Regions from separate parts of the Inquilinus sp. NPDC058860 genome, predicted to be linked through region 2. Evidence: riboswitches for the same ligand, from Rfam matches in the RefSeq annotation. Region 2 holds a riboswitch; each other region holds the start of a gene.
What was found. Region 2 has a riboswitch for S-adenosylmethionine ahead of metZ (O-succinylhomoserine sulfhydrylase). Riboswitches for the same ligand answer to the same signal wherever they lie in the genome.

Region 1: it holds a riboswitch for S-adenosylmethionine, as region 2 does, so the genes downstream of both, ACFW16_RS16905 (hypothetical protein) here and metZ (O-succinylhomoserine sulfhydrylase) in region 2, are expected to answer to the same signal.
Region 3: it holds a riboswitch for S-adenosylmethionine, as region 2 does, so the genes downstream of both, metA (homoserine O-succinyltransferase) here and metZ (O-succinylhomoserine sulfhydrylase) in region 2, are expected to answer to the same signal.

What each region holds. Positions count from the first base shown of each region.
Region 1 is NZ_JBHYMS010000022.1:9,738-15,494, forward strand. Features, by position in the region: gene ACFW16_RS16875 (transporter substrate-binding domain-containing protein) at 1-79, shown strand, start outside; gene ACFW16_RS16880 (hypothetical protein) at 119-349, opposite strand; gene ACFW16_RS16885 (hypothetical protein) at 375-557, opposite strand; gene ACFW16_RS16890 (cold-shock protein) at 659-868, opposite strand; gene ACFW16_RS16895 (phosphotransferase family protein) at 1,082-1,840, opposite strand; gene coaA (type I pantothenate kinase) at 1,843-2,808, opposite strand; SAM-I-IV-variant riboswitch at 2,912-3,021, shown strand; gene ACFW16_RS16905 (hypothetical protein) at 3,066-3,341, shown strand; gene phaC (class I poly(R)-hydroxyalkanoic acid synthase) at 3,442-5,172, opposite strand; gene ACFW16_RS16915 (OmpA family protein) at 5,493-5,757, shown strand, end outside.
Region 2 is NZ_JBHYMS010000009.1:86,611-92,367, reverse strand. Features, by position in the region: gene ACFW16_RS08540 (ABC transporter permease) at 1-382, shown strand, start outside; gene ACFW16_RS08535 (ABC transporter permease) at 379-1,248, shown strand; gene ACFW16_RS08530 (GNAT family N-acetyltransferase) at 1,245-1,721, shown strand; SAM riboswitch at 1,792-1,868, shown strand; gene metZ (O-succinylhomoserine sulfhydrylase) at 1,911-3,119, shown strand; gene ACFW16_RS08520 (SH3 domain-containing protein) at 3,212-3,616, shown strand; gene ACFW16_RS08515 (efflux RND transporter permease subunit) at 3,653-5,757, opposite strand, start outside.
Region 3 is NZ_JBHYMS010000016.1:80,136-85,892, forward strand. Features, by position in the region: gene ACFW16_RS13635 (leucyl aminopeptidase family protein) at 1-261, opposite strand, end outside; gene ACFW16_RS13640 (glutathione S-transferase family protein) at 353-988, shown strand; gene metA (homoserine O-succinyltransferase) at 1,248-2,168, opposite strand; SAM-I-IV-variant riboswitch at 2,213-2,319, opposite strand; gene ACFW16_RS13650 (TAXI family TRAP transporter solute-binding subunit) at 2,406-3,470, opposite strand; gene ACFW16_RS13655 (MFS transporter) at 3,482-4,774, opposite strand; gene ACFW16_RS13660 (cell wall hydrolase) at 4,934-5,757, opposite strand, start outside.

The sequences.
Region 1 (5,757 bases), on a different contig from region 2:
GGCCTTCGTCGACCAATGGCTGCATCTGCGCCTGCATGACGGCAGCCACGCCAAGTTCAGCGCGGTTTGGATGGGGTAGGGCGAAAAGGCGGCGGCCCCGGGCCGCCGCGCCGACCGGCTACTGGCCGCGCAGGCGGGTCATGGTCTTGATCGGGCCGCGGGGATTGCCGGACATCTCGGCGATCTTGCGGTCCTGGGCCTCGATGAAGGCCCGCACGGGGGCGTCGCCGTCCAGCCCGTCGGCCTCGGCGCGCGGAACCTTGCGGTTCGAGCTCAGCGTGCCGTCCTGGTAGACGATGTTGAACAGCACGAAGGCGCTGTCATTGGATTGCTTCTTGCTCCGGGCCATGTGGGCACTCCGGTGACGGTTCGGGTCAGGACGGGTCGGTCTCGCCATCCTGCGGCGGCATGTCGCCGTCCTGGGGTGCGTCGCCCTCCTGGGAGGCCTTGCGGCGGGCGGCCTCTTCCTCGCGCTTCTGCAGCTTCTCCTGCTTCTTCTGTTCCTTGGCGCGGTTACGCTCGCTGCGCTGCTGATTGTAGTTCGGCTTGAACGGCATGACGGCCTCCTCTGGCGCGACGCTTCCGCATCGTCGATCTGTCATAAGAAAAGGAGCGCCCGACGGCGCGGGCGCTCCTGATCCGCTCCGCAATCGAAGGCTCAGACTTCCTTCAGATTCTCCGCCGAGGTCTTGCCGCGCTTCGGATCGCGCTGCTCCTCGTAGGAGATCTTCTGGCCTTCGTTCAGGCCGCGCAGACCGGCGCGCTCGACGGCGGAGATGTGGACGAAGACGTCCGAGCCGCCGTTCTCCGGCTGAATGAAGCCGAAGCCTTTGGTGCTGTTGAACCACTTAACGGTGCCGATCGGCATCGCTTTTCCTCCAGTTGAGGGGGTGGCGCCGCGCGGAACTGCGCGACGCATCAAACGGGAAGGGGAAAGGCGAGGGATCCGCGGCCGCGAGGGCATAGCAGGCCGGCCGTCCAAACCAGAATGACCCCCCAAACATGGGGGAATACGGGTGGAATGGCAAGGTCGACGCGGAATCAGACCGGATATGCCGGGTCCGCACAGCCGGATCCGGGGTCAGAACGGCGATCCGGACGCGGCCATCGCCATCAGTCTTTCGGCCTCGCCGGGCACGCCTTCGGCCAGGCGGGCGGCGGCGACGAAAGGCAGCCAGGCGAAGACCAGGTCCCGGCTCTCGCCCGCGGCTGCGATGTAGGTCTCGACATAGGCGACGGCCAGCTCCGGCGCCACCGGCCGGATCAGCACGTAGGAGCGGCAGACATCGGCCGCCGGATCGCCGGCGCAGGCGTCCAGCCAGTCGACCACCACCTCCTGCCCCGGCGGCCCCAGGATATTCCAGGGATGAAAGTCGCCGTGGCAGAGGCGGTCGCCCTCCGGCAGCTCGGCCAGGTCGTCCAGCAGCCGGCGCCGCAATGCTTCATCCGGGATCGGCGCCCGGCCGATATTGACCGCCAGCCTGGCTTTCATGCTGCCGAGATGCGTCCCCGGATGGCCATGGATCTCGATCTGAAGCCGGGCCATGCGCTCCAGGCAGGCCGAAACCCGGTCGGGCCGGCAGCGGATGGCATCGGCGAGGGACGGCCCCCCGGCCCGGGTCATGGCGATCCCCCAGCGGCCGTCGATCTGCCCGACGGCCCGGGCCGAGGGCGCGGGCAGCCCGAGCGCCTCGATCAGCGCCAGGATCGACGCCTCGCGGAACGCCGCCCGCTTCGGCGCGGTCGCCGTCGTCCGGTACAGCTTGACCACCAGGTCGCCGGCATCGAAGACCTCGGCCTCCTTGCCCGATCCGAGCAGCGGTCCGAGGGGCAGGTCCATGGCTACATCCGGCGCAGGGCGACGGCGTCGACCGAATGGTCGGCGGCCTTGTGCAGCACCAGCCGGGCGCGCTGCCGCGTCGGCAGGATGTTCTCGCGGAGGTTCACCCCGTTGATCCGGTCCCAGATCTCGCGGGCGACGCGGCGGGCTTCCGCCTCCGGCAAGTCGCGCTGGTGATGGAAATGGGAGGAGGGGTCCCGGAACGCGGTGCGCTGCAGCAGCAGGCGGCGCTCGACGAACCAGCGGGCGATGTCCTCCTCCTCGGCATCGACATAGACCGAGAAGTCGAAGAAATCGGAGGTGACGACCGAGGCCCCGGCCGGGGCCTGCAGCACGTTCAGCCCCTCGAAGATCAGGATGTCCGGCCGGCGGATCACCTGCTTCTCGCCGGGCAGGATGTCGTAGGCGAGGTGGGAATAGACCGGCGCCTCGACCTCCGGCCGGCCGGACTTCACCGCGGCCAGGAAGCCGATCATCCGGCGCAGGTCGTAGCTCTCGGGGAAGCCTTTGCGCCGCATCAGCCCGCGCTCCTCCAGCACCGATTTCGGCCACAGGAAGCCGTCGGTGGTCACCAGCTCGACCCGCGGATGGTCGGGCCAGCGCGACAGCAGCAGGCGCAGCAGCCGCGCGAAGGTGCTCTTGCCGACGGCGACGCTGCCGGCGACCCCGATGATGTAGGGCGGCGGCGGGCCGGGCCGGCCGAGGAAGGCGTCCTGCACCCCGTCGAGCCTGCGGGCGGCGGCGACGTGCAGGTTCAGCAGGCGCGACAGCGGCAGCAGGATGTCGGCGACATCGGCCTGCGACATCGGCTCGTTCAGCCCGCGCAGCTCGGCCAGCTCGGTCTCGGACAGCGCCATCGGCGTCGAGGCCCGGAGCGCCGCCCATTCCGCTCGGGTGAAGCGGTCATAGGCCTGGGGCCGGGCGGCGAACAGGTCGGGCACGGGCCGGGCAGGGGAGGGATCGGGCATCGCAGGCTCGCCGCTGGAGGACGGGTCAGGGTCCGACGATCCGTGGGTCCGAGGCAAGGCCTGCCATCCCTCTTGCGCTGCGCCTCGGCCCGCGCTACACCCGGCCTCGCATCCAGAGCTGGGCTGACGCCCACGCCAACCTGCCTCCCGGGCAAGGTGGTGGCCTCTCGCAAGAGGGGCGATGCGGCCGGACCGGCAACCAAACGGGTCGAACGCCGCGCGTCAGCCCTCCTCGCAACCGCGAAGGAGGGTTTTTCATGTCCGCATCCGCTTCCGCCGCGATCCCGCTCGCCGGCCCCGGCGACACGGTCGAGCGGCTCGACGAGCACCCCTGTCCCGGCCCGCGCGACCCGCACCGGCGCGAGATCCTCTACGCCGTGGTGCATCGCGGCGCCGGGCTGTGGACCCATCTCTACCGCGTCGTCCTCGCCGCCGCGTCCCGGCCGGAGATCCATCTCGACCGGGTGCTGGAGGGCGATCGCCTGGCCGATCTGCGCCAAGCCTATGGCCGAGTGGCTGACCTGGCGGCGTGAGATGCTGAGTAGGTTGGGTTCGCTGGGCGAACCCAACATCGTGCAGCCGGACCAGTGTCGGGTTCGCTGTCGCGAACCCAACCTACGTCGTGGCGTGCGTTCACGTCGCCCGCACGTAGCGCCCGGGCGCGTCCTCGATCGGGGTCAGCTCGCGGTCCCCAGGGTGCCGGGCCGGGACCTGGCCGCCGGCATGGCGGGAGATCCATTTCTGCCATTCCGGCCACCAGGAGCCTTCGACCTGCTTCGCTCCCTTGAGCCAGGAGTCGGGGCTCGCCGGGGTCCGGGTGTTGACCCAGTGGCAGTACTTCTTCGCCGCCGGCGGGTTGACCACTCCGGCGATGTGGCCCGAGGCGCTGAGGCAGAAGCGCACCGGGCCGCCGAACAGCTGGGTCGCGGCATAGGTCGAGGCCCAGGGCGCGATGTGGTCGTCGCGGGTCGATAGCATGAAGCTGGGCGTCCTGATCGTGGTCAGGTCGATCGGCACGCCGGCGAGCGCTATGCCGCCCGGCTGCGCCAGCCGGTTCTCCTGATACATGTTGCGCAGATAGAAGCTGTGCATCGCGGCCGGCATCCGGGTCGCGTCGCTGTTCCAGTACAGGAGGTCGAAGGGGAAGGGGTCCTTGCCCAGGAGGTAGTTGTTGACGACGAAGGACCAGATCAGGTCGTTGGCGCGCAGCAGGTTGAAGGTCGTCGCCATGGCCGAGCCTTCGAGATAGCCCTTGCCGGACATCTTCGCCTCGATCGTCCGCAACTGCTCCTCGTCGACGAAGATGCCGAGCTCGCCCGGATCGGTGAAGTCGGTCAGCGTGGTCAGATAGGTCGCGCTCTTGACCCGATCCTCTTCGCCCTTGGCCGTCATCCAGGCCAGAGTACAGGCCAGAAGCGTGCCGCCCAGGCAGTAGCCGACGACATTGACCTCGCGCTCGCCGGTCGCCTGCTCGATCGCGCCGATCGCCGCCAGCGACCCCTCCAGCATGTAGTCGGCGAAGCTCTTGCCGGCCAGGCGCCCGTCCGGATTGACCCAGGAGACCACGAAGACGGTGTGGCCCTGTTCCACCGCCCAGCGGATCAGGCTGTTCTGCGGCTTCAGGTCGAGGATGTAGAACTTGTTGATCCAGGGCGGGATGATCAGCAGCGGCCGCCGCGCCACCGTCTCGGTGGCCGGGTCGTACTGGATCAGCTGCATCAGCTCGGTCTCGAACACCACCTTGCCGGGGGTGACTGCGATGTTGCGGCCGATCTCGAAGGCGGTGCGGTCGGTCATGCTGACGGCCAGCCGGCCTTGGCCGCGCTCCAGGTCGGCCAGCATGTTCTCGAGGCCCTTGACCAGGTTCTCGCCGCGCGATTCCAGCGTGCTGCGCAGCACTTCGGGGTTGGTGGCGACGAAGTTGGATGGCGCCATCGCGTCGATGAACTGGCGGGTGTAGAAGTCGACCTTCTTCGCCGTCTTGGCATCCAGCCCCTCGACCTGGCGGACCGAGCCCTGCAGCCAGCGCGCGGTCAGCAGGTAGGACTGCTTGATGAAATCGAACACCGCGACCTCGCTCCAGGCCGGGTCCTTGAAGCGCTTGTCGCCCTTCTCCGCCGTCACCACCGGCTCCGCCTCCTGGCCCAAGAGACGCTGGGCGGTGCGGCTCCACAGCGTGGCATAGTCCTGCCACAGCGACATCTGGGCCTGCACCAGCCGGGTCGGGTCGGCCATCAGCCGCGAGGTCATGGCCAGGAAGGCCGAGCCGATGTTGAGCGGATCCAGCTCCGGCGCCTCGGCGCGGCCCTGCTTCTCCAGGAAGGCGGTGACCAGCCGGGCGCTGCGCTCGGCGATCTCGACCATGCGGCGCGCCAGCTCGGCCGGATCCGCCGGCGGCGGGGCCTCCGGCGCCGCGGTGCCGGGCTTCGTCTGGGCCTTGGGCTCGGCTTCGCCGGACTTCGTCCGGGCCTTGATCTCGGCTTCGCCGGACTTCGTCCGGCTGGGGGCCGCGCGGGCGCGTTCGGTCATGGCCAAGGATCCCTTGTCTGCGGCGGCATCGCCCGAGGCGCGGAATCGAGCGTAGAATGCCGCTTATCCGCCACTTTGCACGGCCATCCTCTTTCCAGTCCACCCTTTCAACGAAGTGTGCTAGGCACGTGCCCATGCGTCGCACCGGCTCTCTCATGATCGCTTCCGCCCGCCCCGGCCTTCCGGTCCGTGGCGCCGTTGTCACCCTCGCCCTCGGCCTCGCCCTCGCAGGCTGCGGCGGCCGCATCTTCGACGGCACGCCCTATGCGGGTGACGTCCCGGCCTCCGTGCCCAAGGTCGAGACCGCCGAGGTCACGCCGCTCGGGCCGGCCGAGGCGCCGCCGGTGCCCAGCGTCGGCGGGCCCCTGGGCACCGCCCAGGCGGGTGACACCAAGACCTACAACCTGCCCGCGCTGGCCC
Region 2 (5,757 bases):
GGCCGTGCCGGTGCTGGCCTCGCTGTCGCGCATCGTCCGCTCCGCCATGCTCGACGCGCTGGGGCAGGACTACATCCGCACCGCCCGGGCCAAGGGCGTCAGCGAGCGGGCGGTGGTGTTCCATCACGCCTTCCGCAACGCCATGATCCCCTTCGTCACCGCGCTCGGCATCTCCGCCGGCTACCTGTTCGGCGGCGCCATCGTGGTCGAGCAGGTCTTCGCCCTGCCCGGCCTCGGCCGGCTGATGCTGGGCGCGATCGCCGAGCGCAACTATCCGCTGATCCAGGCGGCGATCCTGCTGGTCACCGCCGGATTCGTGCTGGTGAACTTCGTCACCGACATGCTCTACGCCGCGCTCGACCCGCGGATCGGCCTCAGATGACGGCTCCCCTTCCGGAAACCCTGGCGCCGCCCTCGCGCCGCCGCATCGCCGCGCCCCGGCACCCGCTGGTCTGGATCGGCGGGGCGCTGGTGCTGCTGCAGGTCGGGGCGGCGCTGCTGGCGCCCTGGATCGCCCCGGACGACCCGCTGGCCCAGCACGTCATCCAGCGGATGAAGGGACCCAGCGCCGCGGCCTGGCTCGGCACCGACCAGTTCGGCCGGGACGTGCTGTCGCGCATCCTCTACGGCTACCGCGCCTCGCTCGCCGCCTCGGCCAGCGCGGTGCTGCTGGCGCTGCTGGTCGGCGGCACGCTGGGCGTGGCCGCGGCCCTGCGCGGCGGCTGGCTCGACCGTGCCGGCATGCGGCTGATGGACATCCTGTTCGCCTTCCCGATCATCCTGCTGGCGATCGGCATCGTCGCCGTGCTGGGGCCGGGGGCGACGACCACGGCGCTGGCCATCGGCGTGGTCTACATCCCGGTCTTCGCCCGCCTCCTGCGCGGCCCGGCGCTCGTGGTCGCCGGCAGCCAATACGTGCTCGGCGCCCGCGCCATCGGGGCGGGTGAGGGCCGGGTGCTGTGGCGCCACGTGCTACCCAACCTCGCCAGCGTCATCCTGGTCCAGGCCAGCCTGGCCCTCTCCACCGCGATCCTGGTCGAGGCCTCGCTGTCCTTCCTCGGCCTCGGCACCCAGCCGCCGGTGCCGTCGCTCGGCCGCATGCTGGCCGAGGCGCGGGGCTATCTGCTGCTGTCGCCCTGGGATTCGATCTTCTCCGGCCTTGCCATCCTGTTGGCGTCTTTCGGCTTCAACCTGCTCGGCGACGGGTTGCGGGACGCGCTCGATCCCAGGTTGCGGGGCGCCGGATGATGGGCGATGCGAAGACGATGGAAGCGGTGACGGTGCGGCCGCCGGCGGCGGCGGATGTGCCGGCCGTGGCCGAGGTGGCCTGGCGCAGCACCCGCGCCGCCTTCGAGCACATCCTCCCGGCCGCGATCCTGGACCGCAAGCGGCCGGAGGATTTCGCCCGCCGCTTCGCCGCCCGGCTGCCCGACCTGCGCATCGCCGTTGACGGACAGGGCACGCCGCTCGGCTTCTCGCTGATGACCGGGTCGCATCTCGACATGCTGTTCGTCGACCCGGCGGCGCAGGGCCGGTCGGCCGGCACCGCGCTCCTGGCCGACGCCGTCAAGCGCGGCTGCCGGACGCTGGAGAGCTTCGCCCATAACCGGCTGGCCCGCGGCTTCTACGAATCCCGCGGCTTCCGCCTCTGCCGCTCCTACCGCCGGCTGTACGAAGGGATCGAGATGCCCTTCGTGCTCTACGCCCTGGCCGAGGGATGAAGGGCAGCCTTGCCTGAAACGCATTGCCCGATCGCCGTTTTGCCGATAAGTCTTGGACCGTCGTCCTTCCGGGCGGCCCCGTGGTGATTTGAGCCGACCGGCTTGCGGCCACGTTAATCTCCGCTAAAAGGTCGGATGCGCGCAGGTCCCGCACGCACCGCCTCCCGGTCGGATCGAGGAGTCGGTGAGATGGATCGAGACGAAGCCCCCAGCGAAGACGAATTCGGCCCCGAGACCGCGCTGGTCCGCGGCGGCGTCCGACGAACGCCGTACGGCGAGACCTCCGAGGCGATCTTCCTGACCTCGGGCTTCGTCTATGACAGCGCGGCGGCGGCCGAGGCGCGCTTCACCGGCGACGATCCCGGCTTCGTCTATTCCCGCTACGGCAACCCGACCTTGGAGGTGCTGGAGCAGCGCCTGGCCCTGCTGGAAGGGGCGGAGGGCTGCCACGTCACCGCCAGCGGCATGTCGGCGGTGTTCACCGCCCTGTTCTGCCACCTGCGCGGCGGCGACCATGTCGTGGCCAGCCGGGCGCTGTTCGGCTCCTGCTTCGTCATCCTCGGCACCATCCTGCCGCGCTACGGCATCACCACCACCTTCGTCGACGGCGCCGACCTCGCGGCCTGGGAGGCGGCGATGCGGCCGAACACCCGGGCGGTGTTCCTGGAGACGCCGGCCAATCCGACGCTCGACTTGGTCGACGTCGCCGCGGTGGCCAGGATCGCCCATGCCGCCGGCGCCAAGGTGTTCATCGACAACGTCTTCGCCACGCCCTTGGGCCAGAAGCCGCTCGAACTCGGCGCCGACGTGGTGATCTACTCCGCCACCAAGCACATCGACGGCCAGGGCCGGGTGCTGGGCGGCGCCGTGCTGGCCGACAGGAAGTTCCTGACCGACGATTTCCTGCCCTATTACCGGCACACCGGCCCGGCGCTGTCGCCCTTCAACGCCTGGGTGCTGGTGAAGGGGCTGGAGACGCTCGGCCTGCGCGTCGAGCGCCAGGTCGCCGGCGCCCACCGCCTGGCGCAGCTGGTCGAGGCGCATCCGGCGGCGAAATCGGTGCGCTACCCCTGGCTGGAAAGCCATCCGCATCACGCGCTGGCGAAGCGGCAGATGAAGAACGGCGGCACGCTGGTCGCCTTCGACCTCGGCAGCAAGGCGGCGGCTTTCGCCTTCCTCGATGCGCTGCGGCTGGTCGACATCTCGAACAATCTCGGCGACACCAAATCGCTCGCCACCCACCCGACCACCACCACCCACCGGGCGATGGAGGCGGCGGACCGTGCCGCCATGGGCATCACCGAAGGGCTGGTGCGGCTGTCGGTCGGGCTCGAGGGCATCGAGGACCTGGAGCGCGACCTGTCCCGCGCCCTCGACGCCGCCCGTCGGGCGGGGTGAGGCAAGGCGCCGCGCCCAGCTGATCAGGCGACCGGATTCCGGCCCGGCCGCGTTGAAGCGGACGAAGGGGGATTCTCGTCCCTGGAGTTCGCATGATGAGATGGAAGCTCGCTTTGGCCGCGATGGCCGGGCTGGCGATGACGGCCCTGGCGGCGACGGCGGCCGATGCCGCGCCGGGCTACACCACCGGGGCGGTCCGGCTGCGCGCCGGGCCGGGGGCCGACTATCCGATGGTGGCGCGGCTGCGGCCGGGCGTGCCGGTGCAGATCTTCGGCTGCATTGACGGCTGGGCCTGGTGCGACATCGGTGTCGGTCCCGACCGCGGCTGGACCGACGGCCGCTTCCTGGCGGCGGATGTCCAGCACCGCCGCCGGGTCATCGTCGAGGCCGCCCCGGTGATCGGCGTGCCGGTGATCCGATTCGACGCCGGCCCCTACTGGGACAACTACTACCGCGGCCGGCCCTGGTACCGCGACCGCGGCCGCTGGGTGCATTAGCGAGTGAAGGGCGGCTCTCGCAGGAGCCGCCCTGTTTCACTCGGCCGGCGTGCCCGGCGCCTCGGCCCGCGGCTTCGGCGCGATCGAGCCGCCCAGCAGCTTCTCGTGCACCCATTCGCGGACATGCTGCAGGGTGACGTAGAGCATCGGGATCAGGAAGATGCCGATCGCCGAGGCCGCGATCATGCCGCCGAACACCGAGGTGCCGACGCCGCGCCGGCTGGCCGCGGCCGCGCCCGCCGCCGTCACCAGCGGCACCAAGCCCAGGATGAAGGCGAAGCTGGTCATCATCACCGGCCGGAAGCGCAGCCGGGCGCCCTCGATCGCGGCGTCGGCGATCGACGACCCCTCCTCGCGCTTGGCCTTGGCGAACTCGACGATCAGGATGCCGTTCTTGCTGGCCAGGGCGATCAGCACGACGATGCCGATCTGGGCGTAGACGTCGTTCGACAGGCCGGCGATCCACAGCGCCGCCAGGCCGCCGACGATGCCGACCGTGACCGACAGCAGCACGCCGACCGGGATCGACCAGCTCTCGTACAGCGCCACCAGGAACAGATAGGCGAACAGCACCGCGAGGCCGAGGATGAAGCCGGTCTGGCCGGCGGCCTGCAGCTCCTGCAGCGCGGTGCCGGTCCATTCGAAGCCGTAGCCGGGCGGCAGGGTGGCGTTCGACGCCTGCGTCATCGCCGCCAGCGACTGGCCCGAGCTGACCCCCGGCGCGGCGCTGCCGAGGATGCTGACCGAGCGGTAGTTGTTGTAGCGGGTGATGAACAGCGGCCCCAGCTGCTGCTCGGCGTCGACCAGCGACCGCATCGGCACCATCTGGCCGGAGGCGGAGCGGACATAGATCCGGTAGATGTCGTCGACCGTGCGGCGGTCGTTGGCCTCGCCCTGGGCGATCACCTGCCAAGTGCGGCCGAACAGGTTGAAGTCGTTGATGTAGAAGCCGCCCAGCGTCGCCTGCAGCGCATTGAAGATGCTGCTGACGGCGACGCCCAGCGTCTGCGCCTTCTCGCGGTCCAGGTTCAGGAAGATCTGCGGCGTGTTGGCGTTGAAGGAGGTGAAGACCTGGGTCAGGCCCGGCGTCTGGTTGGCGGCGACCACCAGCCCCTGCGCCACCGCCGCCAGCTCGTTCGGGCTTTTGCCCTCGAAATCCTCGAGCTGATACTGGAAGCCCCCGGCGGTGCCGAGGCCGATGATCGGCGGCAGGTTCAGGGGGATGACCAGCGCGTCGCGGACGCCGGCGGTGCGGATCGCCACCTGGCGGATCACGTCGAACACGGTGATCCCTTCCCTGACCCGCTCGTCGAACGGCTTCAGCGCCACCACAAGGAAGGCGGCGTTCGGCTCGGCCAGCCCGTCGATGAAGCTGCGGCCGACCACGCCGGTGATGTCGGCGACGCCGGGGATGTCGCGCACCAGCCCCTCGACCTGCTCGACCACCTGGGTGGTGCGGCCGACGGCGGCCGCCGCCGGCAGCTTCATCTCGACGAAGAACAGCCCCTGGTCCTCGTCGGGCAGGAAGCCGGTCGGGGTGGCGGAATTGAGCAGCCAGGCCAGCCCGCCGAAAGCGGCGACCAGTGCGATCGACAGCAGCGCGACCCGGACCAGCCGGGCCACCACCCAGGCATAGCCGTCGCGCACCTTGTCGATGCCGCCGGAGACGCGGCCCATGATCCGTCCGTACAGGCCGGGGCGGTGGCCGTGCTGGTGCTGCTTCAGGAACACCCCGCACAGCGCCGGGCTCAGCGTCAGGGCGTTCAGCGCCGAGATCAGCATCGCCACCGAGACGGTGACGGCGAACTGCGAATAGAGCGCGCCGGTGATGCCGGGAATGAAGCCGACCGGCACGAACACCGACAGCAGCACCAGGGTGATGGCGATGATCGGCGCCGTGATCTCGCGCATCGCCTGCTTGGTCGCCTCCTTGGCCGGCAGCCCGGTCTCGGCCATCACCCGCTCGACGTTCTCGACCACGACGATGGCGTCGTCGACGACGATGCCGATCGCCAGGATCATGGCGAACATCGAGATGGTGTTGGCGGAGAAGCCGAAGACCAGCAGCACGGCGAAGGTGCCGACCAGCGACACCGGCACGGCGATGATCGGGATCAGCGTGGCGCGCAGGTTGCCGAGGA
Region 3 (5,757 bases), on a different contig from region 2:
TCCGACCGGCAACGATGTCGGCAGGCCGGCGAAGGCCCAGGCATCGGCCGCGGACTCGATACCGACCAGGATCGCATCGACCCGCCCGCCCTCGCCCGGCAGCGCCAGGATGCGGCCCGATTCCGCGGCGAAGCCGTTGGCCTCGGCCCAGGCCCGCCGCGCCGGCGTCGCGGCGGCGCGCCAGCCGTCGAGCGCGGCCTTGCTGAGCGGGATCAGAGAGACGGTCTCTCCCTCGGCGGCATCGACCAGATTCGGCAGCACGGCGCAGGCCTTCTTGCGTTCGGGAACTCGGGGCGGCACACCATGCTCCAGCCCGTTTGCCTTGCCAACCCCTCAGCCGGAGCGGACCGCCATGCGCCTCATCATCGGCAACAAGCGCTACTCCTCCTGGTCGCTACGGCCGTGGCTGGCCCTGGCGCATCACGACATCCCGTTCGAGGAGATCCTGATCCCGCTCTACCGCGACGGGTCGAAGGAGGCGATCCTGCGCCATTCGCCGAGCGGTAAGGTGCCGACCCTGATCGACGGCGAAACGACGGTCTGGGACAGCCTGGCGATCCTCGAATATCTGGCCGAGCGCTTCCCGGATCTCGCCCTGTGGCCGCGCGACCCGGCGCGCCGAGCACTCGCGCGGTCGATCTCGGCGGAGATGCACAGCGGCTTCATCGGTCTGCGCAACGAGCTGCCGATGGACCTGGATCCGCCCGACCCCGGCGGGGCCCACAGCGATGCGACCGAAGCCGATATCGCCCGCGTCACCGCGATCTGGCGGCAGTGCCGCGAGGCGGCCGGCACCGAGGGCGCGTTCCTGTTCGGCGCCTTCGGCGCGGCCGACTGCATGTATGCCCCGGTGGCGGTGCGATTCGACCGCTACGGCGTGCCGCTCGACCCGGTCTGCCGGGCCTATGCCGACGAGATCCTGGGCCTGCCGGCGATGCGGCGCTGGGTCGAGGCGGGGATGGCCGAGCCCTGGGTGCTCACCTTTTAGAGCGGGATGATACGACCGCGCATTCGGGCACGGTCAGACATGACGCCGAGCGTCTATGTGGTGCCTCTCCCGCCTGGCGGGAGAGGTCGGGCTCGCGCAGCGAGACCGGGTGAGGGTTGGTCCCGGCCTCGACAAACTCCCCTCACCCGGAGCCGCTTGCGTCTCCGACCTCTCCCGTAAACGGGAGAGGCAAAAAAACAGCTCCTTCGTTCGATAGGCTGATCGATCCGGCCCAAGATCACCCCGCTCCAACCCCCGGCTAACCGCGGCCGATGTCGCCGATCTCGTACGGCGTGGTCTGGTACAGCTGGTTGATCCAGTTGCCGAACAGCAGATGCGCGTGGCTGCGCCACCGGTTCTGCGGCTTGCGGCCGGGGTCGTTCCCCGGGAAATAGTCGTGCGGCAGGGCGATCGCCTTGCCGGCAGCGACGTCGCGGAAATACTCGTCGCCGAGCGTGTCGGTGTCGTACTCGACATGGTTGAACATGTGCAGCGACCGGCGGCTGGCATCTTCCAGCAGGCACAACCCGGCATCGTCCGACTCCATCAGCACCTTCATGCCGCTGGCCGCCGGGATGTCCTCGCGCCGGTTCTCGGTCCAGCGCGACACCGGGATGGTGAAATCGTCCGAGAAGCCGCGCAGATAGGGCGAGGCCGCCTCGACGATGCGGTGGCGGTACACGCCGAACTTCTTTGCGGGCAGCGCGTGCTTGGGCACGCCGTGGAAATGATGCACGGCGGCCTGGGCGCCCCAGCAGATGTTGAAGCAGCCATGGACGTTGGTCTGCGTCCAGTCGAAGACCCGGCGCAGCTCGTCCCAGTAGGTCACCTGCTCGAACGCCATCGTCTCGACCGGCGCGCCGGTGACGATGAAGCCGTCGAACTTCTCCGTCCGGACATCCTCCCAGTCGCGGTAGAAGGACAGGATGTGGTCGCTGGGCGTGTTGCGCGGCACGTGGTTGGTCATCTTGACCAGCGTCAGCTCGACCTGCAACGGCGAGGCGCCGAGCAGCCGGGCGAACTGGGTCTCGGTCTTGACCTTGTTCGGCATCAGGTTCAGCAGGCCGATCCGCATCGGCCGGATATCCTGCCGCACCGCCTGCGCCTCGAGCATCACCATGACCCCTTCCGCTTCGAGGACGGAGCGGGCGGGCAGGTCGTTCGGAATCTTGATCGGCATAGCTTCGGTCTGTTTCCACGCGTCGTGGGCAGGACCGATTGTGGAATGACCCGCTTGGTTGTCGGTTCGACCACATCCTCCCTCGCGGGAGCGCCACCTTGCTCGGGGAAGCAGGTTGGCGTCGGGCAGTGCCCAACTCCTGATGTGCGTCAAGTTCTACGGGGTCCGCCGGCACATTTCAACTGGATGAATGTGGATCTACGTCCGGTCCGCCGGGCTTCGGCTCAGGGAGGTCTCTCAGGGCGTCGCCCGGGCGGGCAGGCTCAGCACCGCATGCTCGGCATAATAGCGGGCGGCGCCGGGGTGCAGCGGCACGCCGAGGCCGCGCGTGGCGCCGTCGAGCGCGATCTCCTTGCCGCGCGGATGGCCCGCCGCCAGCAGGTCCAGGGTCGATTTCTGCCACAGGGCACGGGCGATCTCGTAGACCGTGGCCTCGGCGATCCGCTCCGCCACCAGCCAGATCGCCCCGACCGACAGGCCCGGCACCTCCGCGGCGACGCCGTCATAGAGGCCGGCGGGGATCGGCTCCTCGGCGAAGAACGGCACCTTGGCGACCAGCGCCTCGGCCTCCGGCCCCGCGATCGGCAGCAGCCGGATCGGCCGCCGCCGCGCCAGGTCGGCGATCACCCCGAGCGGCGGTCCGCCGGTCATCACCATGGCGTCGAGCCCGCCTTCGGCCAGCAGGTCGGCCGACGGCTCCGGCCGCTCGTAGATCTCGGTCACATCCGTCTGCTTCAGGCCGTAGGCGGCGAGGATCAGGCGGATGTCATAGATCGTGCCGGAGCCTTCGGCGCCGACCGAGACGCGCTTGCCCTTGAGGTCGGCCACCGACTGCACCGGGCTGTCGGCGGGCACCACGACATGGACGAATTCGGAGAAGAGATGGGCGATGGCGCGCAGGCTGGTCACCGGCGGCTGGCCGGCGAAGGGCCCCTCGCCGGCATAGGCGGCGAAGGCGACGTCGGCCTGGGCCAAGCCGGAATCGAACTCGCCGGCGTTGATCCGCCTGATGTTGTCGATCGACCCGGCGCTGGCCTGGGCCACCGCGATCAGGCCGGAAACGCCGCAGCTGCCGCCGGCGCTGCCGCAGGGGGGCAGGCCGGGGGGGCCGGAGATGGCGCCGGCGATGATGCCGCCGATCGGGAAATAGGTGCCGCCGGTGGTGCCGGTGCCGATGCGGAAGAACAGCGGGTCCTGCGCCCGCGCCGATCGCATTCCCCCCAATCCCGCTATGCCGATCCCCGCCGCGGCCATCCCGGCGGCGGGAAGCACCGAGGTCAGCAGGCGGCGGCGGGTCAGCATGGCGGTTCCCTTCAGGCGGCGTCGCGCATGGTCGGCGGCGTCTCGTCCGGCGCGCGCGGGTCGAGCTCGGCCGCGACCGGCGTGGTGGTGGGCACGGCGACGAAGCTGCCCTGCTCCTCGTTCGGCATCGCCGCCCGCCGGGTCATGCGGAAGACGGTGAACAGCGCCAGCAGCACCGCGACCGCGCCGGTCCAGACGAACAGCCCGGACGGGCCCAGCAGTTGCATCACCCGCGACGCCACGATCGGCCCGAACACCGCGCCGGTGCCGTAGCACAACAGCAGGCCGGCCGCGGCCGGCACCAGCTGCTCCGGCGTCATGAAGTCGTTGGCGTGGCTGAGGCTGAGCGGATAGATGGTGTAGGACAGCCCGCCGAAGGCCGCGAGCAGCACCAGCAACAGCGTGGGCGACAGCCCGCCGAACACCGCCAGGGCGGCGCTGATCAGCGCCAGCGAAATGGTGATGCCGAGGAATACCTGGCGCCGGTCGAAGCGGTCGGACAGCTTGCCGACCGGGTATTGCAGCAGGAAGCCGGCGAAGATCGCCGTCATCATGAAGCCGGCGATCCAGTCCGGCGACGGGTCGATGGTGCGGGCATAGACCGGCCCCATGCCGGAGAAGGCGGCGCTGATCAGCCCGACCGAGAAGCAGCCGGCGACGCCGAGCGGCGAGATCGCGATCAGGGCGCGCAGGCCGAAGCGCTTGACCTTGATCACCGGCGGCGTCTCGACCGGGGTCAGCGACAGCGGCACCAGCGACAGCGACACCAGCATCGCCACCACCGAGAACAGGGCGAAGCCGGCCGGGTCCATCACCGTCAGCCAGGGCTGCGACAGGCCGAAGGCGGTGTAGTTCACCGCCATGTAGGAGGACATCACCCGGCCGCGCACGGCGTTCACCGCCCGGGCGTTCAGCCAGCTCTCGATGATCGTGAACAGCACCGCCATGCTGATGCCGGTGATCAGGCGCAGCACCGCCCATACCACCGGGTCGACCCACAGCGCGTGAACCAGCGCCGTCGCCGAGGCGATCGCGGCGAAGGCGGCGAAGGTGCGGATATGGCCGACCAGCAGCACGATCCGCGGGCAGATCAGCGTGCCCAGGGCGAAGCCGCCGGAATAGAAGGCCAGCACCAGACCGATGGTCCCGACGTCGAAGCCGTCGAGATCCATCCGCACCGCGACCAGCGTGCCGAACAGCCCGTTGCCCATGATCATGATGGCGGCGCTGAACAGCAGCGGCGCCACGGCCAGAAGGACTGAGCCGAGGGAAGGCGGCGAAGAGGCGGAATCGGTGGCAGCCATCACGTCCGTTCTAGGTCGGCCGAAAGGCCGGGGCCAGGGAAGATTCGTGACGATTTCAGGGCAAGCCGCCCGATGGTCCCGGCCAGCAGATAAGGTGGGTCGGACAGCCGGGCGGACCAGCCCCTCGCAGCCTCGGGCGGACGGCGCGACGGCTGCGGTTCAGCCGCCGCGCTTCGGCCGGTAGAAGACGTGGTCGCCGATCGAGGCGCTGCGGCGGAAACGGTTGGTCCAGGCCGGCATGCCGCGGCCCAGCGCCCGCATCGCCGCCGGGGCCAGGAAGTACTGGCCGCCGTCGGTCGGGTCGTCGGCGAAATAGCCGTCCAGCATCTGCCAGACCACGAGCCGCGCGGTGCGCTGCAGGATCTCGTCCTGGGCGCTCAGCGGCGGCGGGAACTGCGGCATGGCGCCGCCCCGCACCGCCTTGGCGAAGGCGCGGAAACGCGGGCGCGACAGCGGTTCGAACTGGCCCGGATCGGCCAGCACCTCGCAGGGCGAATCGCCGAAGTCGTTGGCCACGGCGATGCGGTTCATCACCACCCAGACCACCGCCGCCATGCCGCGCGTGCCCTGGTTGCCGGCCTCGGTATAGGCGGTGAAGGCGAGGCAGCGCAGCGCGCGCTCCGCCTGGACCGGCTCGGCCGGCAGGGGCACGCCGCCGATGCTCATGGGCGCCGTTCCGGCCCGCCGCAGCAGCGGCGAGGGCTGGTCGAGCGCGGTGCCGCGGCCGGAGACGAAGATGGTGCAGGCCAGGTCGCCCGGACCGCAGCCGGTCAGGCGGCGGCCGGCGCCGTCGGCCTCGGCGTCGCGCAGCCAGGGCGCGCCCGCAGGCTCGATCAGCGACACGGCGCGGGCCAATGCCGTGTCCAGCCGCTCGGTCTCCTCCGGCTCGGGCCGGTCGACCCGCAGCAGCGAGGAGCGCGGCCGCGCCCAGACCGGTGCCGCGCCCGGCGCGGAGGGCTGCACCACGGCCACGGCATCGGCCG